DNA from 2 places in the Kouleothrix sp. 19917 genome. Region 2 is predicted to be linked to the other one. Evidence: riboswitches for the same ligand, from Rfam matches in the RefSeq annotation. Region 2 holds a riboswitch; the other holds the start of a gene.
What was found. A riboswitch is a leader RNA that binds a small molecule or an ion and turns the genes downstream of it on or off. The one in region 2 is predicted to bind magnesium.

Region 1: it holds a riboswitch for magnesium, as region 2 does, so the genes downstream of both, M1P90_RS16840 (alpha/beta fold hydrolase) here and M1P90_RS18695 (magnesium transporter MgtE N-terminal domain-containing protein) in region 2, are expected to answer to the same signal.

What each region holds. Positions count from the first base shown of each region.
Region 1 is NZ_CP097099.1:4,119,345-4,134,095, reverse strand. Features, by position in the region: gene argC (N-acetyl-gamma-glutamyl-phosphate reductase) at 1-539, opposite strand, end outside; gene lysX (lysine biosynthesis protein LysX) at 630-1,481, opposite strand; gene lysW (lysine biosynthesis protein LysW) at 1,568-1,735, opposite strand; gene M1P90_RS16885 (isocitrate/isopropylmalate dehydrogenase family protein) at 1,994-3,154, opposite strand; gene M1P90_RS16880 (metallophosphoesterase family protein) at 3,154-3,927, opposite strand; gene M1P90_RS16875 (LeuD/DmdB family oxidoreductase small subunit) at 4,197-4,694, opposite strand; gene M1P90_RS16870 (trans-sulfuration enzyme family protein) at 4,785-5,903, opposite strand; gene M1P90_RS16865 (LysE family translocator) at 6,079-6,702, opposite strand; gene M1P90_RS16860 (3-isopropylmalate dehydratase large subunit) at 6,873-8,147, opposite strand; gene M1P90_RS16855 (hypothetical protein) at 8,721-9,245, opposite strand; gene M1P90_RS16850 (cation:proton antiporter) at 9,621-10,826, shown strand; gene M1P90_RS16845 (ammonium transporter) at 11,114-12,640, shown strand; M-box (ykoK) riboswitch at 12,825-12,986, shown strand; gene M1P90_RS16840 (alpha/beta fold hydrolase) at 13,316-14,104, shown strand; gene mgtE (magnesium transporter) at 14,101-14,751, shown strand, end outside.
Region 2 is NZ_CP097099.1:4,582,805-4,597,555, forward strand. Features, by position in the region: gene M1P90_RS18650 (adenosylhomocysteinase) at 1-549, opposite strand, end outside; gene M1P90_RS18655 (TrmB family transcriptional regulator) at 983-1,738, opposite strand; gene M1P90_RS18660 (ATP-binding cassette domain-containing protein) at 1,836-3,728, opposite strand; gene M1P90_RS18665 (ABC transporter ATP-binding protein) at 3,725-5,485, opposite strand; gene M1P90_RS18670 (phosphotransferase family protein) at 5,648-6,592, opposite strand; gene recF (DNA replication/repair protein RecF) at 6,864-8,045, opposite strand; gene fni (type 2 isopentenyl-diphosphate Delta-isomerase) at 8,142-9,176, opposite strand; gene M1P90_RS18685 (peptidylprolyl isomerase) at 9,351-10,109, shown strand; gene M1P90_RS18690 (Nramp family divalent metal transporter) at 10,275-11,570, opposite strand; gene M1P90_RS18695 (magnesium transporter MgtE N-terminal domain-containing protein) at 11,706-12,965, opposite strand; M-box (ykoK) riboswitch at 13,211-13,375, opposite strand; tRNA gene M1P90_RS18700 (tRNA-Ile) at 13,670-13,746, opposite strand; rRNA gene M1P90_RS18705 (16S ribosomal RNA) at 13,827-14,751, opposite strand, start outside.

The DNA of each region.
Region 1 (14,751 bases), 460 kb from region 2:
GACCCGACCTTCACTTCTACCACAACATCGCGCGCGGAATCGAGCAGGCCGGCGCGCACCAGCGGCAAGAGCGCCAGATTGGTGGCGGTGGCATTGCAGCCCACGCCGCTGACGTAGCTGGCCGCCTGAATCGCGGCGCGGTTCAGCTCGGGCAGGCCGTAGGTGAACTTCTCCAGCCAGGACGGCGCAGGGTGCGGCGCGCCATACCAGCGCTCGTAGGCGGCCGGGTCGCGCAGGCGGAAATCGGCCGAGCAATCGACGATGCGTGGCGCGAGCGCGGCAAACTGCTCGATCCGGCTGGCCGCCTCGCCGTGCGGCAGCGCCAGAAACAGCACGTCGCACGGCTCGACCTTGCTCATTGGCACGTACTGCAGGGCCGTGTGGCCGCGCAGGTTCGGGTGGGTGCTGGTGAAGGGCTTGCCGGCCAGCCGCTCGGACGTGACCTGCGCCAGCTCGACCTCGGGGTGAAACAGCAGCAGCCGCGCCAGCTCGCCGCCCACATAGCCCGAAGCCCCGATGATGGATGCTCGAATGGTCATAAAGCCTCAAATTTTTTCACCACAGAGGCACAGAGTTCACGGAGTGAGAGAGAAAAATCCAAATCTCTGCGCTCTCTGTGTCTCTGTGGTTTACTTTTCCCCGCGCCCGACGGCTTCAACATAATCGATCACGCGCGCGGGGATGTTCACGCCGGTGGTGTCGATGCTGTTGCGGAACTCCATGGTGTAGTTCACTTCGTTGATCGTCAGGTGGCCATCCTCGGTCTCGAACACGTCGATCGCCACCACGCCGCCGCCAACCGCGTGCGCCGCGCCCACGCATACATCCGCCAGCGCGGGCGTAACCGGGCAGTTGGTGGCCTGGCCGCCGCGCGCGGTATTGGTGATCCAGTGCGCGCTGCTGCGGTAAATTGCGCAGATGCACTCGTCGCCAATCACAAAGGCGCGGATGTCGCGGCCCCTGGCCTTGGGCACATACTCCTGGATGTAGAAAATCGAATGGTGGTACGACCCAAGCACCTCTTTATGCTCCAGCAGCGCCTCGGCGGCCTCGCGGTCGTTGACTTTGGCGATCAGGCGGCCCCACGAGCCAATCGCCGGCTTCAGCACCACCGGGTAGCCCATTTCCTCAATCGCCCGCAGCGCCGACTCGGGCGTGAAGGCCATGAGCGTGCGCGGCGTTGGCACGCCGTGCTTGATCAGCGCCTGCGTGGTTTTGAACTTGTCGCCGCACACATCCGCCACCGCCGCCGTATTCACCGTCGGCACGCCCGCGTCGTTCAGCGCCTTGAGCGCGTAGAGCGCGCGCGAGTGGTGGATGCTGCGCTCCAGCACCACGTCGTAGGGGTAGGTGCCTTGGTTCAGGTGAAAGATCACCTCGTCGTCGTTGATCCGCACATAGTCGAGCCCGCGCCGGTCCATCTCCTGCAGCAGCAGCTTTTCCTCGACCCGGATGCGCGAGCAGAGCACGCCGATTTTCATTCTGTACACTCCGTGTAATGGGCGAAGCATTCGCCGGTGTTGATGTCAGGTGTTTGTCGGGCGAATGCTTCGCCCTTACGCGTGATCTACTCGCCCCAGTCTTCACCGACTTCGGGGGCCAGCGCCAGCTCGGGCGGGTTGACGCTCACGACTTCCAGCTCGGCCGCGCAGTCGGGGCAGGTGATGATCTCGCCTTCGACGGTGCCGGCGGCCAGGGTGATCTCGGCGTCGCATTCGGGGCATGTGGCGTTCATTGGTTTGCTCCTCTATTGGGCGAAGCGCGCTGCTCCGCCGTTACGATGTTGGGGCGCAGCAGCCTGAAACTGCTCCGCTTGAGAAAGGCTGGTGCTGCTGCTGCGCCCTTACAGTGGCTGGGGCGCGTGCTTCGCCCTTACAGTGGCTGGGGCGCGTGCTTCGCCCTTACTGCGCGTGCTGCGCCCTTACAGTGGCTGGGGCGCGTGCTTCGACCTTACTGCGCGTGCTGCGCCCTTACGATGCTGTGCTGCTGCGCCCTACGACGCCAGCGCAGCCAGCACGGCGCGGGTGACGTCGGCGGTGGTGGCGCTGCCGCCCATGTCGGGCGTGTGCGGGCCACTGGCCTGCACCTGCGCCACAGCGGCGCTGATGCGCCCGGCAGCGGTTTTGAGCGCGGCCGGGTTGGCGGCAGAAGGGCGGGCCGACAGCCATTCCAGCAGCTGCGCCGCGCAGCCGATTGCTGCCAGCGGGTTCGCCACGCCCTTGCCCGCGATGTCGGGCGCCGAGCCGTGCACCGGCTCGAACAGGGCGCGCGTTTCGCCCAGGTTGGCCGACACGGCCAGCCCCAGCCCGCCGCCCCAGTAGCTCGCCACATCCGACAGAATATCGCCAAACAGGTTGGTTGTCACAATCACGTCGAAGTGGGCGGGCCGCTGCACAAGCTGGAGCGCGCAGTTATCGACCAGCATTTCTTCGTGCGCGATGTCGGGGTACTCGGCCGCGACCGCGAGTGCCGCGCTGCGGAACAGCCCGCACGTTTCGCGCAGCACGTTGGCTTTGTGGACGATAGTTACCCTGGGTTGGCGGGTTGCAGGTTCCAGGTTTGCAGGTTGGCTTGCTCCCTGCGAACCTTCAACCTGCAACGTGCGAACATTCGAACGCGCCCGTGCCAGCTCAAACGCCGCCCGCACAATCCGCTCGCTGGCCCGCCGCGTGATTACGCGCTCGGCAATGGCGGTGTCGCCGCCGTTTTCCACGCGCTCGCGCCCGGCGTACATGCCCTCGGTGTTCTCGCGAACGACAACCAGGGAGATGGGCGATGGAGGATGGGGAGTAGAAGGATTTTTCCCTTCCCCATCCCCTATCTCCCCACCCCCGCTCACGGGGCGGATATTCGCGTACAGATCCAGCGCGCGCCGCAGGGCGACAATCGGGCTGCGGTAGCCCGGCACCGGGAAGCTGGGCGAACCAACCGCGCCAAACAGCACGGCATCGGCGGCGCGGGCGGCTTGCAGCGTCGCGTCGGGCAGGGCCGCGCCGGTGCGCTGGAAGCAATCCCAGCCGGCTTCGGCTTCGCTGATGTGGAGCGGCAGGCCGGTGGCGCGCAGTACGTCGAGCGCGGCCGGCACCACCTCGCGGCCAATTCCGTCGCCGGGGATGGCCAGCACTTGGAGCGGTTGAACAGACGATGTCGTCATCAGGCGTCCTTTAGCGGAATACTATCACCAATTACGGCGCGGCCAGTCGCGATCCAGCGCGCGCGGTCGGCGCGGCCGTTGCGGCGCGCAACTTCTGCCGCCGCATCCCAGTCGTAGGGCACGGCGACGAGTTCGGGCTGCCAGCCAGCCGCCGTGCGCGTCAGAATGGCGTAGCGCGCATGCGGGCTGCCAGCCTCCATCACATGCGGGAAAGGCGTGTCTTCGTCGTAGGCGGGCATGCCGACACTGCCGGGATTCACGACCAGCGTGCCGCTCGGCAGCCATACGATCCGCGGCACGTGGCTGTGCGCGCACAGCACCACTGGCTCGGCCATGCCGGCCAGCCGCCCGGCAATCACGTCGCCGGTTTCCAGCGAAACGCCGTGCGCCGTCACCCGTTCCAGCAGGTAGGTTTCGTCGGAAGCGGGCGTGCCGTGGCAGCAGAACACCTCGCCCAGCGTAAGCGTTGGCGGGCGGCTAGATAACCACGCGATCTGCTCCGCGCTCAGCGCGCCCGTCACAAAGGCGTGGTCGGGCGCGGCGCGCACGCGCTCGGAAGGCGCGAACACGTCGCGATCCTGATTGCCGGCCAGCGTCGTGATATTGGGCTGAATCAGCCGCGCCATCGTGCCGGCCGGGTCGAGCGAGCCGTACACGCAGTCGCCCAGGTTGACGATTGTGCCAATGCCGCGCCGCGCAATGTCGGCCAGCACGGCGTCAAGCGCCCATGTGTTGCCATGCACGTCGGCAATCGCGGCAAGCTGTGTGATCATGCCAGAACCTCATTCAGCGCGAGACACAAGGCGCGAGACAAGAAATGCGAGACACGGGACAGCGTCCTGAGTAGCGCAGAGCGCGTATCGAAGGGCGCAAGACGACGCGATTTTCACCGCAAAGAGCGCAAAAGGCGCAAAGGGTTGAAAGTTTGCAGGTTAACAAGTTTCAGGTTCTACGTTCGCACGTTGAAGGCTGCTGCATACTGCGTAGTGCCAACTGGCTACTGCTCTTGTCTCCCCGTCTCCTTGTCTCCCAGTCTCCCTGCCTACGCTCCCTGCCCCGGAAAGCGGCCGTGCGCCTTGTAGAACGGCACAATCCCGCCAGCAGCCCAGACTTCCTGCAAGAAGGCCGGCGGCGGCGGCAGCTGGATGGTCTGACCGTCAGCGACCAGTTGCCCGCTCGTCAGGTCGAACTCGACGTTCTGGCCGTCATGCAGCACACCCGTTAGGTCGGCCTCGAAGCAGGGAATGCCGAGGTTCAGCGCGTTGCGATAGAAGATACGCGCAAACAGCGGCGCAATGATCGCGCCCACGCCAGCCATACGCAGCGCCAGCGGGGCATACTCGCGCGACGAGCCGCAGCCAAAATTCGGCCCGGCCACCAGCAAATCGCCCGGCTGCACGGTCGAGGCGAACTCGGGCCGCGCCTCGACAAAGGGGTACTTGCGCAGCTCGGAGTCGTCCTTCAGCATATACGGCGCGTAGCGGCCAGGGACGATCTGGTCGGTGTTGACGTTCGGGCCAAAAATCCATACGCGGGCCATTGCTTACAACCTTTCTTCAGGCGTATCGGCGAAGCATTCGCCGCATACGTGTCTATCATTCGCAATCAGGTGTAGGCGAACGCTTCGCCCTTACTTCAGGGCTTGCCGCAAGTCTTCAATCAGGTCGTCGGGGTGTTCCAGGCCAACCGAAATGCGCAGCAGGCCGGGCGGCGTGCGGCTTTCCGGCCCTTCCACCGAGGCGCGGTGCTCGATCAGGCTTTCCACGCCGCCCAGGCTGGTGGCGCGGGTGAACAAGCGCACGCGTGCGGCCAGCGCCATCGCGGCCGGCTCGCCGCCGCGCACCTCGACCGAGAGCATGCCGCCGCCGCTGCGCATCTGGCGCGCCGCAACCGCGTGGCCGGGGTGCGACGCAAGGCCGGGGTAGTACACGCGCTCGATCTCGGGCTGTGCGCTCAGGAATTCGGCCACGCGGGCGGCGTTTTCGGCGTGCCCGCGCATGCGGTAGGCCAGCGAGCGAATGCCGCGCACAATCAGCCAGCAGTCGAACGGCGACGGCACCGCGCCGCCATTTCCCTGGATGAAGCGCACCCGCTCGAAGAATGCGTCGGACTCGCGCGCCACGATTGCGCCGCCCAGTACGTCGCTGTGCCCGCCGAGGTACTTGGTGGTGGAGTGCATCACCAGATCCGCGCCGAGCGCGAGCGGCTGCTGGAGCACCGGCGTGGCCCAGGTGTTATCGACCGCGCAGCGCGCCCCGGCTTCGTGCGCAATCGCGGCCAGCGCGGCAATGTCGGAAATTTTCAGCAGCGGGTTGGAAGGCGTTTCCAGCCACACCAGCCGCGTGTTCGGCCGCAGCGCCGCGCGCACCGCGTCGAGATTGGTCATATCCACCACGCTGGCCTGCAAGCCCCACGGCGTCATGATCTCGCGCACCAGCCGCGACACGCCGTGGTAGGCGTCGTCGGGAATAATTACGTGGTCGCCCGGCGCGAGCGCCTGAAACACCGCCATCGCCGCCGCCAGCCCCGAGCCGAACGCCGCGCAGGCAGCGCCGCCTTCCAGCGCGGCCAGGCATTCTTCCAGCGCGGTGCGGTTGGGGTTGCCCGAGCGCGTGTAGATATAGCCGCTGGGGAAGCTGCCGTCGGCGGCGCGCTCAAACGTCGTCGAAAGCACGATTGGCGGCATCACCGCGCCGCTGGCGGGGTCGGGCGCCTGCCCGGCGTGAATAGCAAGTGTTTCGAGATTCATACCACCCCCGATAGTTACAGGTTGGCAGGTTTAAAGGTTTCAGGTTAGACCTTCGACGTGCGACCTGCTAACCTGCTAACTTTCCAACTTGCAACCTGCTAACCCGCTAACCTGCCAACCTGCCAACTTGTAACCTGCCAACTTGTAACCTGCTAACCTGCCAACTTGTAACCTGCTAACCGACAAAGAGGCTTGCCAGCGCAGCGACGCCAAACACCAGAATGACCATCCCCGATACGCGATTGACCCACACCAGCGTCGCCGGCGTGACGCGCGCGCGCAGCAGCCCAACCCCGCCGCTCAGCAGCAGCCACCACAGCGCCGAGCCAATGAACACGCCCAGCACCAGCAGCCCGGCCGCGCCGTAGCTGCCCACCGCGCTCGCCAGCCCCAGGCCCGCAAACACCGCCAGAAACGACAGGATCGTGGTGGGGTTGGTCAGTGTCAGGAAGAAGGTGGACGCATATGCGCCAAGCAGGCCCGCGCCGCTGGCGTTCGCCGCCTGCGCGGCCGGGCGCGCCAGCAAAGTTCGCACGCCCAGGTAGCACAGAAACGCGCCGCCGATCAGCTTCAACCACAGCTGCTGGCTGATCAGCAGGCTTGAAATAAAGGTCAGCCCGAAGCCGGCAATACAGCCGTAGATCGCGTCGGCCGTGGCCGCGCCCAGCCCCGAAACCAGCCCGGCCGCCCGCCCGCTCGCCAGTGTGCGGCGGATGCACAGCGCCCCGATCGGCCCCACCGGCGCGGCAATGGAAAAGCCGATCAGCAAGCCCTTCAGCAGCAGTGTGGTGTCCATCATATGCTCCTGACGACGCGTACGAAAACCTGCAAACCTACGAACTACTCTGGAAAATAAATTTCCTTGTACTCAGCTTCCAGGAAGCTGAAGCCAGTTTTCCTTCAAGCTGATACTCAGATTAGCTTCCTGGAAGCTTGCCCGTTGTATAAAAGAACTTTCTTTCCAGAGTACTAACTGATTTCCGCCGGGTGCGTGATATAGCCGGTCAGCGCGGTTGCGGCGGCCACCTCGGGCGAGCCTAGGTAGATATTCGCCTGTGGCGAGCCCATGCGCCCGCGGAAGTTGCGATTGCCAGTGAACAAACACACCTCGCCCGGCGCAAGCACGCCCATGTGGCGGCCAATGCACGCGCCACAGCCAGGCGTGCCCAGCGCCGCGCCAGCCGCGAGCAGTGTTGCCAGCGTGCCATCTTCGGTGGCCTGGCGCAGCGCCTCGCTGGTGGCCGGCACCACAATCAGGCGCACGCCCCTGGCCACGCGCTTGCCCTGCAGGATGCGCGCGGCGGCGGCCATGTCGGCATGGTGGCCGTTGGTGCATGTGCCCAAATACACCACATCCACCGCCACGCGGCCAACCTCGGGCAGATCCACCACATTGTCGACATAATGCGGCACGCTGATCTGCGGCGCGAGCGTGTCGAGATCGATCTCTACGCTGCGGCTGTAGCGCGCGCCTTCCTCGACGCGGAGCCATTCCGGCACGCTGTTCGCCAGCGCCGCCCGGTCGATTGGCGCAAGCACGGCGTCGGCCGGCAGGTCGAACACGGGCGGCACGATGCCGGCCTTTGCGCCAACCTCAATCGAAAGTGTCGCCAGGGTCATGCGGTCGCCGGTGGGCAGGAACTCCACGCCGTGCCACTCAACCGACTGATAGGTTGCGCCGTCGGCGCCGATCTCGCGCGCCACACGCAGGCCCAGGTCTTTCGCGCTGACGCCGGGCTGGAAGCGCCCGCGCGCCACGACGCGCACCGTCTCGGGCACGCGCAGCCATGTTTGGCCGGTGGCCAGCGCCAGCGCCATGTCGGTGGTGCCCATGCCGGTGCCAAACGCGCCCACGCTGCCATAGCCAGTCGAGTGCGAGTCGCTGCCGATGATCAGCATGCCCGGCCGCGCCATGTTTTCTTCCACCAGCACCGGGTGCGAAATGCCACGCCCAACGTCGTAGAGGTGGCTGATGCCCTGCTCGCGCACCCAGCGCCGCAGGTTGGCCTGGTGCTCGGCGTTCTGAATGGTCGCGGCCGGCGCGACATGATCGACCACCACCGCAATCCGCTCGGGGTCCCACACGCGCTCGGCACCCAGCTCGCCGTGCAGCACCTTGATGATGCTGGGCGAAATGCTGTCGTGCATCATCGCCAGGTCGACATTCACCACCACATTTTCGCCAGCCTGCACCGGGCGGCCGGCGGCGTTCGACAGGATCTGTTCCGCGAGTGTTTGTGCCATGTTGGGCTTGCTCCTCGGCTAGGCGCAGTGCGCTGCGCAACACAAAAACGGTACGGTCGGCGCGCGCAGGGCATAGCAAAGCCCGCCTGTGCAGGCGTGCGCGTCGTGGCGTGAAACACAGTATGAGCTGGAACCAGGAGTGAAAACAGAGAATCGGCCGCGTAGCGGTGCGGCGTTGCCATTCATGGCAGGGCGTTCAGCACTGAACGAGCGGGCAGGCGCGCACGCGCGCCACGTGCTAGCGTGACCGTTCAGGTGGCTCATTTCCGCGCCTCTCACTGCTCCAGCATGTCATTGACCGGCGAACGGAAGCGTGGCGCTGCATTGCGCGCAGCTGCTGGATCACGAGCTGTTTCATACGGAAGCCTCCTGAACAAGTACACAAAAACGCCCGCTTCACCAGTCTGGTGAAGCGGGCTTGTCGTTCGCGTTCGGGGGACAAGCGAGCTTAACCAGACCGTGCGGCCGGCTTTTTGCTCTGCTTACCCTGCTTCGAAAACGCGTAGTTCATGTCTTTAAAAATGGGTTATCGGGTTCGGAACGGCGCGAGTATAGCACCGCTCATTTTAAAAGTCAAGCACCGTGCGAAGTGTTATCGCGCCGGCCGCGCCGCCGCCGTGGGATGCCCAAACGCACCAGCGCGTGGCGCACCCGCGAAGGCGAGCACGCCATTGCCTGCGCAATCGCCGCAATTGTCGCGCCTTCCTGCTCGTACAGGCGGCGGAGGGTTATTTCATCCAAAGGGTTGTCGTCGGCGGGCGCGGGCGCTGCGGGCTTGCGGTAGCCGCCGCTGCGCCGGGGAATGCGAAAGCGCACCAGCGCGTCGTAGACGCTGCGGGTGGAAATACTGTAGTGCCCGGCAATATCACGAATCGAGCGTTCTTCAGCGAGGTAGAGCTGCCGCAGGGTTGGCTCGTCGAGCGCCGGGGCGGCGTGGGCCGCGCTGCTGGGCTGGAAACCGGCCAGCCGGCGCGGAATGTGGTAGCGCCCCAGCAGATCGCGCACGCTTTGGATAGAAAGACCAACCTGCGCGGCGATCGCCTGGATCGAGTGTTTCTCGACGAGGTAAAGATGGCGGAGGGTGTGTTCATCAATCATCGCTGCGCCTGCCTTTCGCCGGTGTGAAACTGACGGGGCACAACGATGTACACGCGCCTATTATATGCTATTTCGCCCGTCGCTTTATGCGCTTTGTACAGAATGCAAGCTGGCCGAGCCACCAGGCAGCTGCTGCCTGAGCTGTTCGAACACCACTATACACCGACCTGCGGGAAATGAGCTGTATCTCTTTATACAAAACATCCATAATATTATTAGGGCGTTTCATACAATGTAGCCGTATGCGTATCGTCGCGAAGCGTCTATCATATGGCTACTCAAGTTTAACCCTGCTTAAATAAGTGCGATGATGCGATGCCGGATTGATCGAGGGCCGATCAAGCCGGCGTCACTGTGTTATGAACGAGGCGCGCGATGCACGAAACATTGAGTATGCTCCTTCCGCTGGCAGGCATTCTGGTGGGCGCCAAGATCGCCGCCCAGATCAGCTACCGGGTGGGAATGCCGGCGGTATTTGGCGAGCTGCTGCTGGGCCTGATCCTCGGCCCGTCGCTGCTGGGCTGGCTGGCCCCGAACGAAACGCTGCAGCTCCTGGCCGATATTGGCGTTATTCTGCTGATGTTTATGGCTGGCCTGGAAACCGACACCGTGGCGCTGCGCCAGGCTGGCAAGGTGTCCATGCTCACGGCAATCGGCGGGGTGGTGCTGCCGCTGGCGGCTGGCCTGCTGATCGGTGAGGCGGTGGGGATGGAATGGCACCACGCGCTCTTCCTGGGCGCAGTGCTGACGGCCACCAGTGTGAGCATTTCGGCGCAAACGCTGCGCGAACTCGGCCGGCTGCGCTCGCGCGAAGGCTCGACCATCCTCGGCGCGGCGATCATCGACGACGTGCTGGGCGTGCTGGTGTTTGCGCTGGTGATGAGCCTTTCCGGCGAGGGCAATATCTACTGGACGCTCGGCAAGATGATCCTGTTCTTCCCGATTGCCTGGGTGATTGGCGATAAAGTGGTGCCGCTGCTGGTGCGCTGGGAGCGCCACCTGCACCACCGCGAAGCCAGCCTGGCGCTGCTTCTGGGCCTGGTGCTGGTGTATGCCTGGGCGGCAGAGGCGCTGGGCAGCGTCGCAACCATTACCGGCGCATATCTGCTGGGTGTTGTGGTGGCGCGCCACGCCGACGAAGGCCATATCGTGCACGACGGCACCGCGTCGCTGGGCTATGGCTTCTTCATCCCGATCTTCTTTATCAACATCGGCCTGCAGGCGCAAGCCGCCGGCCTGATCGCCGCGCCGCTCTTCACGGTCGCTATTATCATCATTGCCGTGCTCACCAAGATTGTGGGCGGCGGCCTGGGCGCGCGCCTGGGCGGCTTTGGCAATCGCTCGGCCTTCCAGATTGGCGTCGGAATGGTGTCGCGCGGCGAGGTTGCGCTGGTGATTGCCGGCGCGGGCCTGGCGGCTGGCCTCGTCGATGCCAACTTGTTCTCGGTGCTGGTGGTGGTGACGCTGGCAACCACGCTGGTCACGCCGCCGCTGCTGCGGCTTGCATTTGGGAAGCAGGCCGCCGCCGACCCTACTTCAGAGCCAGTGGCGACGCTGGCGGTTGAGGGCGCGGCCGACTAAGAATCTCACGCAGCGCGCCGCTGGCCGAATACGCTCGGCGCGCTGAAACCCTTCCCTTGTACTCAGGATCAAGCGTTTTCACTGGACTAAAGGAGGTGTTCCGCAGCTAAAAAAACTAAATTGCGGCGGTCGGGCCACCGCCGCACCCATCCACGTTCGATGGGCGGCCATGGTGCCAAAGGGTCGGCGTATCTGGCGGAAAGCGTGATTCAGCTGTGATCGACTATCGCAGCACACGCGCCAAGCTACGACGAGGTTAAAGATTTCAAGAAAGGACTGTCGTTATCATGAACGACCAAATTCAGCTGCTGACTACGGCAGCAAACATCCTCTGGCTTATCCTCGCTGCTTTCCTCGTGTTCTTCATGCAGGCAGGTTTCGCGCTCGTCGAAACGGGCTTCACGCGCGCCAAGAATGTTGCACACACCATGCTGATGAACATGATGGTGTTCTGTCTCGGTGCGATTGGCTACTGGATCTGCGGCTTCGCCTTCCAGTTTGGCGCCCTGAACCTGGCCTACCCCGAGGTGACGACCGCGGGCGCAATCGCCGGGCCGTGGGCTTTCTCGCCGCTGACGCTGGGCGCCTGGGGCGATAACCTGAGCAGCGGCATTCGCCTGGGCGATCAGTTCGGCGTGCTCGGTACCACCGGCTTTTTCCTGCAGGGCATTGGCCTGAGCGCGGCCGGCATCTTCGCCTTCTTCCTCTTCCAGATGGTCTTCATGGACACGGCGGCGACGATCCCGACTGGTTCGGGCGCTGAGCGTATCAAGTTCCTGGGCTTTGTGATCATGAGCTTCTGGGTCAGCATGATCATCTACCCGATTGCCGGCAACTGGGTGTGGGGCGGCGGCTGGCTGGCCAACCTGGGCCGTTCGCTGGGCCTTGGCAACGGCGCGGTCGACTTCGCCGGCTCGGGTGTGGTGCACATGACCGGTGGCGCGGTTGGCCTGGCGATTGCAATCGTGCTTGGCCCGCGCATTGGCAAGTTCAATAAGGATGGCAGCGCAAATACCATCCCCGGCCATAACATCCCGATGGGTATTCTGGGTACGATCATCCTGTACTTTGGCTGGTTCGGCTTCAACCCGGGCTCCTCGCTGGGCTTGATCACCCCGGCCGTGGCCGATGCGAGCGGCAATGTCACAACCGCCGCCTCGATGTGGCCGATCAACCTGACGGTTATTGCAGCCATCAACACGCTGCTGGCCGGCGCGGCGGGTGGTGTCAGCACCATGACGTACACCTGGCTGACGGGCGCCAAGAAGCCGTCGCCTTCCATGTCGGTGAACGGCATCCTGGCCGGCCTGGTAGCGATTACCGCACCGTGCGCATTTGTCGACCCGTGGGGCGCGGTGATTATTGGCCTGGTGGCTGGCGTGCTGGTGGTGCTGGCGACTGGCTGGCTTGAGAAGGCCAAGATCGACGACCCGGTTGGCGCGGTGCCGGTGCACTTCGTCAATGGTATGTGGGGCGTGCTGGCCGTCGGTATCTTCGCAGTGGGCAACCCCGATACCGCCGCCTGGAATGGTGTCGAGTCGCCAGTGACGGGCATTGTGGGTGGCAGCTTCGCACAGATCCTGCCGCAGGTGCTCGAAGCCGCCGCGATCGCGATCTGGGGTTTCGGCCTGTCATACGTCTTCTTCACCGTTCTGAAGCGCGCTGGCCTGCTGCGCAGCCGCGCCGAGGACGAGATCAACGGCCTGGATATGCCCGAGATGGGCGAGATTGGCTACCTCACCGATGGCGTGGCTGTGCCGGGTGGGCAGGTCGAAGAGCCTGTGGCAGTGGGCGTGACAGCCCCCGCCAGCTAGCTTCGTACACATCCTTGAGCATCACTGGTCGGGCGGGTGGCATGTGCCATCCGCCCGGTTTCTTGTTGGCGGCTTATGGCTTCCCGATGCCGTGCGCAAAGGTTACAATTTTCACAACAAGCTTGACACTCCTCTGCCGGGGGTGTATACTCGGGCATGTCGGAAGGCTTCCGGCAAGGCGTACGTGCTCTCTCGTTAGGTGCGGCGTCTGCACAGACACAAGTCGTTGCCCCGGCCCGTCGAAAGACGCTCAGGGGTAGACCAGGGCGGTCCGAGCTAAGGCTCGCTCTAACACGACTGCGAAAGCTACGCTGTGCAGTGCCAAAGCTCAAGTTGGGGAGAAGCCAAAACGGGCGTTCGTGTGAACGCGCGTCGTTGTGCTTTATAACCCCTTGGGCTTGCCCGAGGGGGCTTTTTATGGAGTTGTATGGACGCCAGTCATTCTTGTGCGCGGTGCGTCTGGTCGCGCTGCGCCGGTGGCCTCGTTTTGTGATGCGCTTGCTGCCAGCGGTTGGCGATGCTATGGCATAGCCCATAGCGACTAGCCAAACCCTGCGCTGCCCTCACACTGCGAGGTGTGGGGGCGTTTTTGTCCTCCCTTCCACTGGCGCGGCCCACGGCGCGCCGCTAAAACTCCGGCGGCCCTGCTTGCCGCATCGATCCTGGGAGGACATCATGAACACTTTGGCACCGCGCGTGCGCTCCGCACGCCGTCGCGCCTCCGCGCTCTACTGCGCTGTCCACGGCAGCGGCACCCCTGTGCTGTTGCTGCACGGTCTCGGCACCACTGGCGAAATTTTCGCGCCAATTATTCCAGCGCTGGCCCGCGCGTTTCAGGTCATTGTTCCCGACCTGCGCGGCCACGGCCAGAGCAGCTGCCTGCCCGGCCCCGACAGCATCGAGCGCCTGGCCGACGACCTGAACACTCTGCTCGATCTGCTCCATATCGATTCCTGCATTGTGCTGGGCTACGCCTCGGGCGGTGCGGTAGCGCAGCAACTCGCCCGCGCCTACCCGGCGCGCGTGCGCGCGCTGGCGCTCGTATGCGCCTACGCCCGTGGCGCGGCCACGCTGCGCGAGCAGATTAACGCCCGCCTGCGCCCCGAGCTGTATCGCCTGCTTGGCCCGCGCCGCGCCAGCACCTTTGCCGAGGGCAGCACGCCCCGCGCCGTGCATGCCACGCTCGACGCCAACCGTGGCGGGCGGGTTGCGCCGGTTGCGCGCGCGCTGCTGGCTTTCGATAGCCGCGCCTGGCTGCCGCAGCTGCGCTGCCCGGCACTGATTGTGAATGGCGGGCGCGATGCAACCACCCCGGCGCATCACGCGCGCGAGCTGCAAGCCCTGTTGCCGCATGCCGAGCTTCGCACCCTGCCGCGCGCCGGCCACTGGCTGGTCGCCACGCACACCGACGAGCTGCTGGGCATTGTGCAGCCCTGGCTGGCGGCCCACGAGGTGCGCGCATGAGCAACGCCACGATCACCTGGGTGGAAGCACTTGAGCAGCGCGTGCGGAATGTGCTTGCCGCCGCCGACGACGACGCGCTGCGCATGCTGCTGGCCGGCCGGCACCCGGCCGATATCGCCGAGGTGATCGATCGGCTCGACGACGACGACAAAGTCCGTGTGTTTCGCACGCTTGCGCCCGCGCAGGCCGCCGACGTGCTGGGCGAAACCAGCCGCGACGCCACGCGCGAGCTGCTGGAATACCTGCCCGCCGAAGAAGCCGGCGATCTGCTCGATCGTCTGCCGATGGACGACGTGGCCGAAATTCTCAGCGAAGACGTGCCCGAGCGCCAGCAAGCCCTGCTCGCAGCCATGGAGCCACGCGACGCCGCCGAGGTGCGCGCGCTGCTGAGCTACCCGCCACAAAGCGCCGGCCGCCTGATGACCGAGAAATTCGTGCGCGTGCGGCCGGAGATGACGGCCAAGGAAACGCTTGCGCACCTGCGCCACAGCGACCCCGAAACCGAGTCGTTCACCGACCTGTATGTGCTCGGGCCGCAGCAGCAGCTGCTGGGCATTGTGCCGCTGCACACGGTTGTCACCGCGCCTTCCGAGCGCCGCCTCGCCGACCTGATGGTGCGCGAGGTCGTGACCATCCCGCCCACCACC
Region 2 (14,751 bases):
GCGGTTGTCGAAGAGGTGCTTGGTGGGCGTGTCGTTCACGGCAATCACCGGGAAGGCCAGATCGCCGTTGGCGGCCATTGCCCGCACGCGCGTGACGCCGGTGGTGGTTTCTTCAATGCCCAGGTATGTCGAGCCGCGACTCGGGCGGGTGTGCAGCGCCACAATCAGGTCGGCACCGTCGTCCATCACCAGGTGCGGGTCGGTGGCGAGGGTTTGCTCGATGTGGCGATTGTAGGTCGGCAGGTCTTCGCCGTGGAAGGCAAACACGTCCATGCCATCGACCACCAGCGCGGCGCAGATGTCGTCGCGGGTGGAAAGCGGGTTGGACGCGCACAGGGCGATCTGCGCGCCGCCAGCCTGCAAGGCCCGCATCAGCACCGCCGTCTCGGGCGTGATGTGCAGCGCGGCGGCGATGCGGCGACCCTCGAAGGGGCGGCTGGCGGCAAACTCAGCAGTGACCTGGCGTAGCACGGGCATGTTGCGCGCGGCCCAGGCAATCCGGTGCTGGCCGCGGTCGGCCAGGGCAAGGTCGCGAATTTCGTGTGCCATGAGAATTCCTCCTGTATATAAGCAGTGTTAAGTGTTGAATGCTGAGTGTTGAGTTGGCGAGACACGAGGCGCGAAACACGAGAACCGCAGAACCGCAGAACCGCAGAACCGCAGAACCGCAGAACCGCAGAACCGCAGAACCGCAGAACCGCAGAACCGCAGAACCGCAGAACCAAGAACCAAGAACCACAGAACCAAAAACCAAAACTCTGCGTCCTTTGCGCTCTTTGCGGTTCAAATTTTCGCCATTCGTCGTTTGTCAAGCGTATGCGATACGCCAGTACGGTCGGCGGCGATACGCCAGTACGGTCGGCGGCGATACGCCAGTACGGTCGGCGGCGATACGCCAGTACGGTCGGCGGCGATACGCCAGTACGGTCGGCGGCGATACGCCAGTACGGTCGGCGGCGCTACGCCAGTACGGTCGGCGGCGCTACGCTGCGCTTTGCTCGGAGCCGCTGCTGAGCAGGCCGCGCTGTTTGCGCTGCTCCCAGTCGAGCCATGCCAGCGACTGCGCGTCGCGCGCGGGCAGGGTGGGCGCGCTGTTGCGCAAGGCGGGCGCGGCGGGCTGGAGGGCATGGCGCAGCGGCGCGACAAAGCCCGGGTTGCTGCTCGCAACAGCCTGGCAGTGTTCGGCGGGGGCGAGCGTGCCCGCCAGCCCGTCCCGGTCGTCGGCAAGAAGCTGGATAGTAGTTGCGCTTGCGGCCAGCGGCTGCAGGGTAACGCGGCAGCCGCGCGCGCGGGCTTCGGCCAGCACCGGCTCAAGCTCGGCAAGAACGGCTGGCGCGGCGCTGAGCGCGACAATGCGTTGCGCCTGGGTGATCGCCGTGCGGGTGTGCGCAAGGATGGGCGCGCGCCCACGCAGCACCCAGAAGCCGTCGGCGGGGGCAGGGCGGGCAAGCTCGGCCAGGGCGGTGCCAAGCGCGTCGAGAGTGGTGAGGGTGGCGGCACGCGTGCGCGCAACAAACTGCTCGGGCGGCTCGGCGCGGTAGCGCGGTGGGTCGCCCGGCTGCTGAAGCGCCAGCCCCTGCGCAAGCAGCCGCTCCAGGATCTCATAGCTGCGCGAAAGGGGCACACCCGACTTTTTGCCCAGCTCGTACCCGGTCAGCGGGCCATGCAGCACCAGCGCCGCATATGCCTCGGCCTCATATTTATTCAATCCAACCTGCTGCAATAGCTCGGTAACCATACGCCCTCGTTAGTAACCACTCCAGTGGTTACTATAGTACGACGCGAATCAGGTGGCGTCAAGTGCGACTTTTGGAGGAGCAGAAGAAGCGAGGTGTCTAGGATGCGGGAGTGTGCTGCTCCTGCTGCCAGAGAGCGCGCATGGCTTCGGAATGGGTCAGCAGCTCGCTGAGCGTGCCCTGTGCGGCGACCCGGCCATCTTCCAGCACAATAATTTGGTCGGCACGGCGCAATGCGGCCGGGCGGTGCGAAACGGCGAGAATCGTCGGGGTTTGGGGTCTGGGGTCTGGGGTCTGGGGGGTATCGTCGCTCCCAATCCCTAAACCCCATACCCCACACCCCTCGCTAAGGCGTTCCCACAGCAGCTGCTCGGTTTCGACATCCAGCGCGCTTGAGACGTCGTCGATGGCGAGCAGCGCGGCGTCACGCAGAAGCATCCGCGCCACGGCGGCGCGCTGCACCTGCCCGCCCGACAGGCGCACGCCGCGTGGGCCAACCAGCGTGTCGAGGCTGTTGGGCAGCGCATGGAGATCGGCATCCAGCACGGCGCGGTGCGCGGCGCGTGCCAGCGCGCCCGGTTCGTCGGGCAGGCCAACCAGCAGGTTTGCGCGCAACGATTCGCTGAACAGGCGCGGGGCCTGCGCGGTGTAGGCGCAGCGCGGCGGCACCATGAACGCGGCAGGATCGGCCACGGGCGCACCATCCCAGAAGATTGTGCCGGCGTCGACGGGCAGCAGGCCGAGCAGCGCGCGCAGCAGCGTGGTTTTGCCCGCGCCCACCCGCCCGGTAATCACTGTGAACGAGCCTCGCGCAATCGCGAGATCAAGTGGGCCGACGCCGCGCCCGCTGGCGGGGTAGTGGTAGCGCAGCCCGCGCGCTTCGAGCAATGCGGCGGGTTGTGGCTCGAACCGCAGAGGCGCAGAGGGCGCAGAGATTTCTGCCGTTGGGCGTATGCGATATGCCTGCTGCGGCTGGCTATCGTCGGATTCGCGCGCCAGGAACTCGCGCAGCGGGCGCGGCTGTACCAGCGCGGCGGCTGGCTCGCCGGGCAGCGTGGCCAGCAGCCGACCCAGCGCCACCTCGCTCTGGCGGTAAATCGCCAGCAGGCGGCCAGTCCACATCGTGCAATCGCTGATGCGCGGCAGCAGAAAAACAAACAGCGCGAAATCGCCCACGCTGAACGTGCCGGCGCGCATGGAGCGGCCGACCATCAGCAGCACAATTGCCGCGCCAACCTGGGCAATGTTGTTCACCAGCGTGAAAATCAGCGTGTAGCTGACCAGCGTGTCGCGCAGCGCGGCGCGGCGGCGTTGCTCGTTCAGCCCGCGCAGGCGCGCAACCACGTGCGGTTCCGCGCCGGCAACCTGCAACGCCTGCGCCGCGCCAAGCGCCTCGCCCAGAAACGCGCTCACCCGGCCGTCGGCGGCGCGGCTGGCCTGGTTGAAGGCAAACAGGTGCCGGCTGGCAAGCTGTGCCAGCGCCGTGGTGAGCAGCAGCGGCACCAGCACCACCGCCGTCACCAGCGCGTCGATGCGCAGCATCAGAATTACCGCCACCAGCGCACCGGCCAGCGAACCGACCTGGATGTTTAGCTGTGCAATGCAGGTTGCGAGCGTGCCGGCGTCTTTTTCCAGCCGGTTGACAATATCGCCGGCCGGCACCGCCAGCGCCCGCACATCGGGGCGGGCCAGCAGGCGCGCAAAGGCGTTGGTGCGCAGCAGCCCGGCGCTCGTCAGGTAGCCGGTCAGCTCGGCAAAGATTGCGCTCAGCAGCACGGCCACGCGCGCCAGCGCCACGCCTACCAGCAGCGCAATCAGGCCCCACAACCCCCAGCCGAAGCGATCCGCGCCGGCCAGCGTGTCGAAGATGCGCTGGATGACCAGGCCGGGCAGCACCAGAATGCCGAGCCGACCGATCTGGAGCAGCAAACTCCCGGCGTAGAGCCAGGGCGTGAAACGTAGCAGCCGCCAGAGCAGCGTTCGTGCGCTCATGCCAGCACCTCTGCGAGGCCAGCGCGGCGCAGGCGCGCAAAGCGCGAAGCCGGGTTGGCGGCCAGCGCGGCACGCGGGCCAAACTCAGCCACGCGCCCGCCGTCGAGCAGCAAAATCTGGTCGACCTGTTCGACCGTGGCGAGCCGGTGCGCGATCACAATCGCGGTGCGGCCAGCGAGCAGGCGCGCGGTGGCGCGGGCGATCAATTGTTCGGTGGCGGGGTCGAGCCGCGACGAGGCTTCGTCCAGAATCACCAGCGCGGGGTTTTGCAGAAACACGCGCGCAAAGGCCAGCAGCTGCGCCTCACCCGCCGAAAGACCGCCGCCGCCTGGCGCAAGCTCGGCATCCAGCCCGCCCGGCAGGCGGCCGAGCCAGGGCAGCAGCTCCAGCGCGGCCAGCGCCGCCATGATCCGCTCGTCGGAAATCGCCGGGTCGAACAGGGTCAGGTTGTCGCGCACGCTGGCGTGAAACAGCTGCACCTCCTGCGTGACCATGCCAATCTGGCGGCGCAGCACCGCCAACGGCAGCGACCGCAGATCGGCGTCGTGCAGCAAAACCTGGCCGGCCTGTGGATCGTAGAAGCGGAACAGCAGCCGGGCAAGCGTGCTTTTCCCGCTGCCAGTGCGGCCAAGCAGGCCAAGCGAGCAGCCCGCGCCCAGCGTGAAGGAAACATCGCGCAGCACGCGCCTTTGCTCGCCATCGCCCGTCGTTTCATAGGCGAATGACACCTTTTCGAAGGCCAGCGCGGGCGGGCCGGACGGCACCATTGCAGAACCAGTATCGGGTACGGCGCTGCGCAGTGCGCGCAGCTCGCTAATGCGCTGGATGCCAGCAGTGGCCTGCTGAAGATCGTCGAGCTGCTGGGCGATCAGGAGGACGTTCCATGCCACCAGATCGGCGTAGGCGAAGGCCAGGTAGACCGTGCCAAGCGTGATGCTGCCGCGAAACAGCAGCCATGCGCCAAGCGCAAACATAGCCGCAGTTGCAACGGCCACCAGCAGCTCGCCCGCACTCTGCATGATTCGGCCAGCGGTGTTGCCGAGCCGCGCACGCACCAGGTGCGCGCCCAGCAGCAGGGCGTGGCGGCGCATCGTGAAAGGGAGCGCGCCAATGCCGCGCAGGTCTTCGGTGCCGAGCAGGCGCTCTTCCCAAAAGCCGCTCAGCGTCGCAAAGCTTTGGCGGTGCGACTTCATGATCGGCACGGCAAAGCCTTGCAAGCGGTAGAACCCCAGCGCGCCGATTAGTGCGAGCGCCAGCATCGCCATGCCCAGCCGCCAGTCGTCGCGCAGCAGCAGCGCCACAATCCCCACAATCAGCAGCAGGCTGCCGAGCACGCGCACCACAAACTGCGAGAAGAAATTCGCCAGCGCCGCCACGTCGCCATCCACGCGCTGGATCAGCTCGCCGGGCGTGTGCGCGCTATGAAAGCGCAGATCGAGGCCGAGCACATGGGCCAGCAGGTCGGCGCGCAGCAGGTTCGTCGCCACCCAGCCCACATCCGTGCCGAGGTAGACCACGCCGGTTTCGAGCGCCTGGCCGAGCAGAACCACCAGCAGGTAGATCAGCGCGATGGTAGTGAGCGTTTCGAGTGGGCCGCTGCTGCGCGCGGTGTCGATAAACTGGCGCAGCACGCGCGGCCCGCCCAGCTGAAAGGCCGTGCTGCCAAGCAGCAGCAGCGCAAGCAGCGCCGCGCGCCCGCGCTGCGGGCGCAGGTAGGTGGCGAGCAGCTGCCATATCGGGTGGGACGCGAACGTCATTGGCGCTCCCTTTCGCTGGGTCGGTGGAAATATGTGAAATATATCACGATATAGGGATAGTGTCAATGGAAAAGGGAAGGGCGTATTGCTATACGCCCAGACCGAGAGCCTGCAACAGGCGTATTGCTATACGCCCCGGCTGCAAACCTGAACAGGCGTATGCTATACGCCCCGGCTGCAAACCTGCAACCCGGCAATCGCCTGCGCGACGAACCAATCGTAGTGATCGCGAATGTGCTGCGCGGTGATGTCGGTGCGGCCAAAGGGGTGGAAGAATGCCGCCCAGCCCTGGAGATCATCGCCGACAAGGCGCGCAAGACGCAGCGCGGCAAGCGCATCCCAGCGCGCGAGGCGCGGCACATCGAGCGGGGCGTGCTCGCGGTAGTGCGCGGTGAAGGCCAGCATGGCGTCGCGCCCATAGATCCACAGGAGGTCGAGCCGACTGATCGCCAGATCGCGCAGTGGGTCGCCCAGCGCGGCGTCCTCCCAATCGATCACTGCGGCGAGCCGCCCGCCACTCCAGAGCACATTGCCGGGCCAGAAGTCGCCATGGAGCAGCACGGGCGCAGCCAGCGGCAGCGGCGGCGCAGCAGCGAGCGCGGCGCGAATGTGCGCAGTTGGCAGCGTGGCGCTGGTGGGCGGCCCTGGCTCGGCGGGCGGCGCGGGCAGAAACGCCAGCCCCGGCGAGCCAGCGTCGATCTGGTGGATTGACGCAAGCTGCGTGGCAAGCTGGCGCGCGGCATCGACAGGATCGGCGGGCACAAAGTCAATCGCGCCGTCGATGTATTCCATCGTCAGAAAAGGTTCCGGGAAGATCGCGCCCGAGGCGTCGAGCAGCAGCGGGCGCGGCACGAGGACGCCGTGGGTGTGCAGCAAGCCGAGCAGCACATGCTCGTCGTGGGCGGCGCGTGGGTTACGTGCCAGCGCCGCAGCACCGGGCTGGCGCACCACGGCGCGCATGCTTTCGCCAGCGGACAACGCGATCTCCAGCGCGGTCATTCGTGCCGAGATGCCGCCATCGAGCGTCCAGGCGCGCAGCAACTCCCCGTGCGGTGCAAGCTGCGCGGCAATGCGTGTGTAGGCGAGCTTATCGGCTGGTGGAGGCATAGCAGCGGTAAGGAGTTTTGAGTGCTGAATGTTGAGTGTTAAGTTTCAGCTAACTTGCAACCGCGTAGGGGTTTGGGTCTGGGGTTTTGGGATTGGACCTGCAACCTATGACCTCAAACACCTTTGCGCCCTCTGCGTCCTTTGCGGTTCATTCTTCAGTCGGCAGTTGGCAGAAACCTGCAACAGGCGTATGCGATACGCCCCGGCTCTGCAACCTGCAACTTCCGTGTCGCTGTGGTTTGGTCGTCGGTTGTCAGTCGTCGGTCGTCGCCTACGAAGGATACAGCCGCCCGTTTTCCACGCGCACCTTTTTGGCGCGCTCCAGAAACGCCGCGTCGAAATCTTCCATGCCCGTGGCCGTTACCAGCGTCTGCTGGCCGGGCTGCGCAAGCGTGGCAAGCAGGTGGCTGCGCCGCTCGGCATCCAGCTCGGAAAGCAGGTCGTCGAGCAGCAGCACCGGCGCGTCGCCAGCGCGATTACGCATCAGCTCGGCCTCGCCCAGCTTGAGCGCGAGGGTGGCGCTGCGCTGCTGCCCGCGCGATCCATACGTGCCAACGCTGATCGTGCCCATGCTCAGCAGCAGGTCGTCGCGATGCGGGCCAACCAGCGTCTGCCCACGCCCAATCTCGTCGTCGCGGATGCGGGCGAGGTGCGCCAGAAATGCCGCTTCGATGCTGCGCTCGTCGGGCGTGCCGCTCAGGCCGGTCACGCTGCTCTGGTAGGCCGCCAGCAGCGGCGTGTCGCCAGCGGTGACGCGGCAGAAAATCGGCCCAAGCAGCGTATTCAGCTCGGCTACGGCGACCAGGCGCTCGTGGAGCACATACGCGCCCGAAAGCGTCAGCTCGCGATCCCAGAAGGCCAGCTCGTCGTCGGCGCCGCGCAGCGGGCGGCGGCGCTCGCGCCAGGCGCGCAGCAGGCTGTTACGCTGCTGCACAACTTTGTTGTAGTGCGAGAGCGTGCGGACATAGCGGCCATTCAGCTGCGACAGCGTGACATCCAGGTAGCGCCGGCGCTCGGATGGCGCGCCCGTCACCAGCGCGAGGTCGGCCGGCGTAAACAGCACCACGCGCAGGTTACCCACCAGATCGAGCGCGCGCACGGCCTTGCGGTCGATCCGCACGGTTTTCAGCGATGCGGCGGTGAGCTGGCCTTCGTCGTCGGCGCGGCGCTGCACCACCACTTCCAGCCGCACCTTGCCGTCGGTGCGCTTCACGTCGCACAGCAGGCGCGCAAAGGGTGGCGTGCCAATATCGCCCTGCGCGTCCCAGCGCACCAGCTCACGGTCCGCGCCCGCGCGCGGCGAGCGCGTGGTGGCGAGGTAGAACAGCGCTTCGAGAATGGTAGTTTTGCCGGCGGCGTTTGGCCCGTAGAACAGCGTCGTGCCCGGCTCCAGCGCCAGGTCGAGCCGGTCGTACGAGCGGAAATCGCGCAGACTCAGGCTTGTAACAAGCATAGTATTCAGAAGTCCGGAGTCAGGAATCAGAAGTCGCGGCGTGATGCGATGGAGCGAGCCACAGCCAGGGATGCGAGGTCAACTTCTGTTCGTCTTCTACATTCGTTCCAGCGGGAGCGCGCGCAGGGCCTGCAAGTCGCCGCAGCCGCTACAGAACATTGCCACGCGCAGCTCGTCGATATACGCCTGCAGACCAGCAATGACCGCTTCGGTTTTGCCGGTGTTGGCAGGCTCCAGCGCGGGCTTAGCCGTCGCGCCCAGGTCGGCGCCCAGCGCAATCGCTTTTGCAATATCCACGCCGCTGCGCACGCCGCCGCTACCGATCAGCGGCACGTCGGGCAGGGCTGCGCGCACCTGCCGGATCGCCTCGGTGGTAGGCAGGCCCCAGCCGGCGAACGCGCCCGCAACGCGCCCGCCCTGCGCGGTGGTGTGGCGGAATCGCTCGACCTCGCTCCAGCTTGTTCCGCCCGCGCCGGCCACATCGATGCCCCACACGCCCGCTTCCACCAGCCGTTGCGCGGCGGCGGCGCTGATGCCGTTGCCAACTTCTTTTGCGATCACCGGCACGGGCAGCGCGCGGCAGACCTGCGCGATTTTGCCGAGCAGCCCCTTGAAGTTGGTGTTGCCTTCGGGCTGAACGGCTTCCTGAAGCGGGTTGAAATGCAGGATCAGCGCGTCGGCCTCGATCATCTCAACTGCGCGGCGGCACTCGTCCACGCCGTAGCCATAGTTGAGCTGCACCGCGCCAAGATTCGCCAGCAGCGGAATATTGGGCGCGACTTTGCGCACCTGATAGGTGTAGGCCAGCCGTTCGTCGCGAATGGCCGAGCGCTGCGAACCAACGCCCATCGCCAGCCCAAGTGTTTGCGCGGCTTCGGCCAGCGCGAGGTTGATACGGGCGACATCTTGCGCGCCGCCCGTCATGGAACTGATCAGCAGCGGGGCGCGCATGGCTTTGCCAAGAAACGTTGTGCAGGTGTCGATCTCGGCCAGGTCGAGGTCGGGCAGGGCATCGTGCGGCAGGCGGTAGGCCCCGAAGCCGGTATAGACGCCCTTGGCGGCGACGTCTTCGCCCAGCACAATACGAACGTGATCGAGCTTGCGGCTACTGGTTGGGTCGTTTTCTGTCATGGTGTTGTGTGTGTCGGCAGTGCGCGGCTATCGGCAGCGATGATACGAATATACGCATGGCGTGTCAAATTGGCTTTCGGCGCTCTCAGCATTTCTTTAGATCGCCGCCGAACGCGATCGAGTATAATAGCCGCTGGTTCTGCGTTCAAACCAACTATTTAAGGAGTGTTCTTCGTGAGCCAAGCAAATCGCCCCAAGCGCGTGGCGCCGCCGCCGCGCCAGAATCCTTTGCCCGGCATCATTTCGGCCCTGGTGGTCGTGCTGCTGCTGGCCGGCCTGATCATTATGCTGGTGACGAACCGTGGTGGCGGTTCCACCGCTGCCGCGCCCACCGCCGCGCCCTTCGCTGCCGAGCCGACCGCCGCAGCGCCTGCGGCTGCTGCCGGCGGGGCCGACGGTGTGGCCGCCCGCAACGATAAGTATGCCGCTCAGGGCGCGCCGCCGATGACAATCGACCCGAGCAAAAACTACACCGCGACGATCACCACGCCGCGCGGTGATATTGTGATCAAGCTGCGCCCCGACATTGCGCCCAAAACCGTCAACAGCTTTGTGTTTCTCTCAAAAGAAGGCTTCTACAACGGCGTGACGTGGCACCGCGTGCTGTCGGGCTTCATGGCGCAGGGCGGCGACCCGACCGGCACCGGCACCGGCGGCCCCGGCTACACCGTCCCGGGCGAATTCACCGACAAGGTGCTGTTCGACAAGCCCGGCATTGTGGCGATGGCGCGCCCCGGCAACGACGTGAATGGCAACGGCTCGCAGTTCTTTATCACCACCGCGCCAGCGACCAGCCTGAACAACCAGTATACCGTATTTGGCGAGGTTCAGAGCGGCCAGGATATTGTAAATGGTATCCCGCTGCGCGACCCCGACCAGAACCCAACCACGCCCGGCGAGCAGATTGTGAAGATCACAATCAGCGAATCGTAGCGCAAAGCATTGTTCTAACCGAAAACCAAACGATTAGGCCACAGAGAACACCGAGGACACCGAGTTAGGATTTCCACGCTCAGTGCTCTCCGTGCGCTCTGTGGCCCGATCATTCTGCGCCGCACGCTTGAAATCGAAAATCGTAAATCGTCAATCGTACATGCACTAGCCCAGACTCACACCAAACCAGCCCAGCACCGTGATGCCAATCAGCCCCACCGACAGCACGCTGACGATAATCGCAATCGCCCAGGCCAGCGTGTTGTAGCCGCCGCGATTCGTGTACTTCCCCATCAGCTCGTGGTTGTTGACCAGCGCCAGAATCGCGAATAGCTCAATCGGCAGCAGCACGCCATTCAGCACATACACGCCCACCAGCACCTGAAACAGCGGCAGGCCGGGAATCAGCGCGATCAGTGCGCCGAGCGCCACCAGGCCCGTGAACAAGCCCATAAAGATCGGTGCTTCGCTCCACGAGCGCGACACGCCACGCTCAAATCCCAGCGCCTCGCTCATCACATAGGTCGTCGCCAGCGGCAGCACGCCCGCCGCCAGCAGCGACGCGCCCAGCAGGCCCATGCCAAACAAGAGGCGCGCATACGGCCCGGCCACCGGCTCCAGCGCCGTGGCGGCGTCGGCGGCAGTTTCGACGGCAATGCCGCGCGGGAACAGCGTAGCCGCCGTGGCGATGATGATGAACGCGGCCACGATGCCGGCGAACAGCGTGCCGGCAAACACATCAAAGCGCGTGTAGGGGTATTCTTCCGGCGTCACGCCCTTTTCCACCACCGACGACTGGACATACAGCTGCATGTAGGGCGAGATCGTCGTGCCGATCAGCGCGATCAGCAGTTGCAGGTAGCCCACTTCCAGGCGCGGCATGGGCCGCACGGTTTGCAGCAGCACATCGCCCCAGTCGGGCCGCGCCAGCACCGCCGCGCCGATGTAGGCAAAAAAACCCAGCGTCAGCACCAGAAAGATTTTTTCCACCCGCTCGTACGAGCCGCGCGTGATCAGTGCCCAGACCAGCGCCGCCGCAATTGGCACGGCGATGTAGCGGCTCACGCCAAAGAGCTCGGCGGCGGCGGCGATGCCAACAAACTCCGAGACGATAATGCCGAAATTGGCGACGAACAATGTCATCAGGATCAGCGCGGTGACGCGCAGCGAGAAGTTTTCGCGCACCAGGTCGGAAAAGCCTTTGCCCGTCACTGCGCCGAGCCGGGCGCTCATTTCCTGCACCACGCCCACAAACAGCGTAACGATTACCATGGCCCAGAGCATTCCATAGCCATAGGAAGCGCCCGCCGAGGCGTAGGTTGCGATGCCACCGGCGTCGTTGCCCGCGCTGGCCGCCAGCAAGCCGGGGCCGAGTGCCATCAGGTAGGGCCAGATCCGCCGCCGCCGCGCCCGAATGCGCTCGCGCACGGTGCCGCTGCTGGCCGTATTGCGTGTCGTCATAATCGTGATTCCTTGTCGTAACGCTTGTCGCCAGCGATCTCGCGCAATTCCCAGTGAGGTTTTATAGCGGTAAAAGGCTTCGTTGCGCATCGCAATCCCCAAACCCTAAACCCCAACCCCTGCGCTGAAAGCGCACTAGCCAAAAGCCCGCGCGCCGCGCCGCTGCCAGATCTCGGGCAGCAGAACTGCCAGCGCGTCGTCAACCGTCACAATGCCAATCATGCGTCCGTCGTCGTCGAGCACTGGCACAGCCAGCAGGTTATACTCGGCCAGCACGCGCGCCGCGTCTTCCGCGCGGTCTTCCGGCCCGACGGTCGGCACGTCGTCGTCCATCAGCTCGGCCAGCGGCGTGGCCGGGTCGGCCAGAATGAGGTTGCGCAGCCGCACAATGCCGTGCAGAAATGCGGGCGCGTCGTCGTCGGGCGGGAGGTCGGGTGGCGTTTCGACGATATAAACCGCTAGCAGCGGGTCGGGCGCTTCTTCCAGCCCGCGCACAATCGCCAGCGCGTCGCCTACCGATGCGCCCACCGGCACGCGCACGAAATCGGTGGTCATGATGCGGCCAGTGCTGTCTTCGTCGTAGGCCAGTAACTGCTGAACATCGGCGGCTTCTTCCGGTTCCATGCGCGCCAGCAGCTGCTCGGCCACTTCGTCGTCGAGGTCTTCCAGCGCGTCGGCGGCCGCGCCAGGCGTCATTTCTTCCAGAATATCGGCGGCGCGCTCCTGATCCATGCCTTCCAGCAGGTCGGCCAGGCGCTCGTCGCTGACTTCTTCCAGCGTCTCGGCGGCGGTTTCGTCATCCAGCGCGGCCACGATCTCGGCGCTCTCGCGGTACGAAAGCGCATCAACAATCCGCGCCAGGTCGACCGGGTTGATCTCGGAAAGGCGATCGTAGGAAACCCGGAGCTGCACGGGTGCGGCGCTGGCGAGGTACTGCGCCTCGCGCCAGTCGATGATCTGCCGGCCGATGATTCGGTCGGACAGGCGGCGCGGCCCGAGCCGGCGCACCAGCGCCTGCGGGCTGACATCCACGCCAATCAGGCGGTATGCGCCTTCGACGCGGGCGAGCTGCACGTCGTTGACGCGCACAATCCGCCGGCCAGTTATGTCGATAATCTGGTGGTCGAGCACGTCTTTGCGCAGCAGCACTTCGCCGTCGCGGCGGCTGAACGGGCGCAGATTAACGGTGGAACTTAAGAGCTTGGCGACGCCGTTGATCGACTCAAGCTGTGCGGCGGGCACAAAAAACAGCCGCCGCCGATCGCGCACCACCAGGCCGCTGATCGGGGGGTACAGATCGTCGCCGATGCGCACGATCACATCTTCCAGCCGGCCAAGCGGCTCGCCGCGCTTGCCATGCACGGCGCCATCAAGAATCGTTGCGAGAAACAGCATGGCGTGCCTCCGGTTGCCGCAAACTGGCAGCAAACCGCGGGCCTGCCGCCGCGCGTGGTGCGCGGCTTAGCGCCTGCCGCTACGGGGTGGCAGGAACGGGCCGGCGCAGCACGCTGGGGAAGGAGCGCTGCCGACAGATTGCGGATGCACATTGCACCGTCGCGGAATGACCGTCGTCCATATACCATCCATCAAAACGCCCCCTCGCAGATGCAAGGGGGCGGAAAACGCAGACGCTGCGTCGTCCTCTCCCCCCTGGTTGAGCTTAAGCCCCCACACAACGTAGCAATCGCTGCAGTCACCTTGACATGACCCTTAGGCCGGGCCGCGCCGTGTGCCCCTTAGCGTCTTTCGACGGTTCGGGACAGTGACCTGTGTTTGTGTGAGCGCCGCGCCTAACGAAGGAGCGACCAACTCCGTGATTTTTGTCACCGCGGCTAGTATACGCCGGGGGCGGGGGGCTGTCAAGGCGCACAAAAAACCGGGGTGTAGCGCGGGCCGTGGGGCTTAAGCCCTCGGCTGCAATTGCAAAGGCCGCCTTCGCGGCCTGCTCCAGCCCGCGAAGGCGGGCTTCGCCGCAATTTAGCCCGCTGCTTTAGCGGCCAGGGCAAAATGTTTGCCGGATTATTTTGTACATCTTCATCCCGGGCCGGGCGTGCCCACACAAAAAACCGAGGCCCGGTGCAAACCGGAACCTCGGCGTTTGGTGGGCGTACCTGGACTCGAACCAGGGACCTCGATCTTATCAGGATCGCGCTCTAACCAACTGAGCTATACGCCCGTGCCCGTATTATAGCATAACTTTACCACAGGAATGCAAGCCAGACGATGCAGGCAAGGAAGAGTGCCTGAGCTCCCTAGAAAGGAGGTGATCCAGCCGCACCTTCCGGTACGGCTACCTTGTTACGACTTCGTCCCAGTCGCTGCCCCTGCCCTCGGCCGCTGCCTCCGCCGAAACGGTTGGCCCACGGACTTCAAGCATTGACAACTCCCATGACGTGACGGGCGGTGTGTACAAGGCCCGGGTACGTATTCACCGCGCCATGGCTGATACGCGGTTACTAGCAACTCCGCCTTCATGGGGGCGAGTTGCAGCCCCCAATCTGCACTGGGTCGGTGATTGGCGATTTGCTCCCTGTTGCCAGGTCGCTGCGCATTGCCACCGACATTGTAGCGTGTGTGTCGCCCCAGGCGTAAGAGCCATGCGGACTTGACGTCATCCCCGCCTTCCTCCCAAGATGGGCAGTCCGGCCAGACACAGGTAACTGACCGTAGGGGTTGCGCTCGTTGCGGGACTTAACCCAACATCTCACGACACGAGCTGACGACAGCCATGCAGCATCTGTGGCACACCCTCGAAGGCGACCGGCTTTCACCGGCTTGCAGTGCCATGTCAAACCTGGGTAAGGTTCTGCGCGTTGCGTCGAATTAAACCACACGCTCCGCTGCTTGTGCGGGCCCCCGTCAATTCCTTTGAGTTTTAAGCTTGCGCTCGTAGTTCCCAGGCGGAATACTTACCGCGTTAGCTGGGGCACCCGGCGGACGAATATCGCCCCCCAGATGCCGAGTATTCATCGTTTACGGCGTGGACTACCCGGGTATCTAATCCGGTTCGCTCCCCACGCTTTCGCACCTGAGCGTCAGCTCTGGCCCAGTTCGCTGGTTTCCCCCTTGGTGTTCCTGCCGATCTCTACGCATTTCACCACTACACCGGCAATTCCACGAACCTCTGCCAGGCTCAAGTCGGGCCGTATGGGATGGCCTCGGCCCGTTAAGCGGGCCGCTT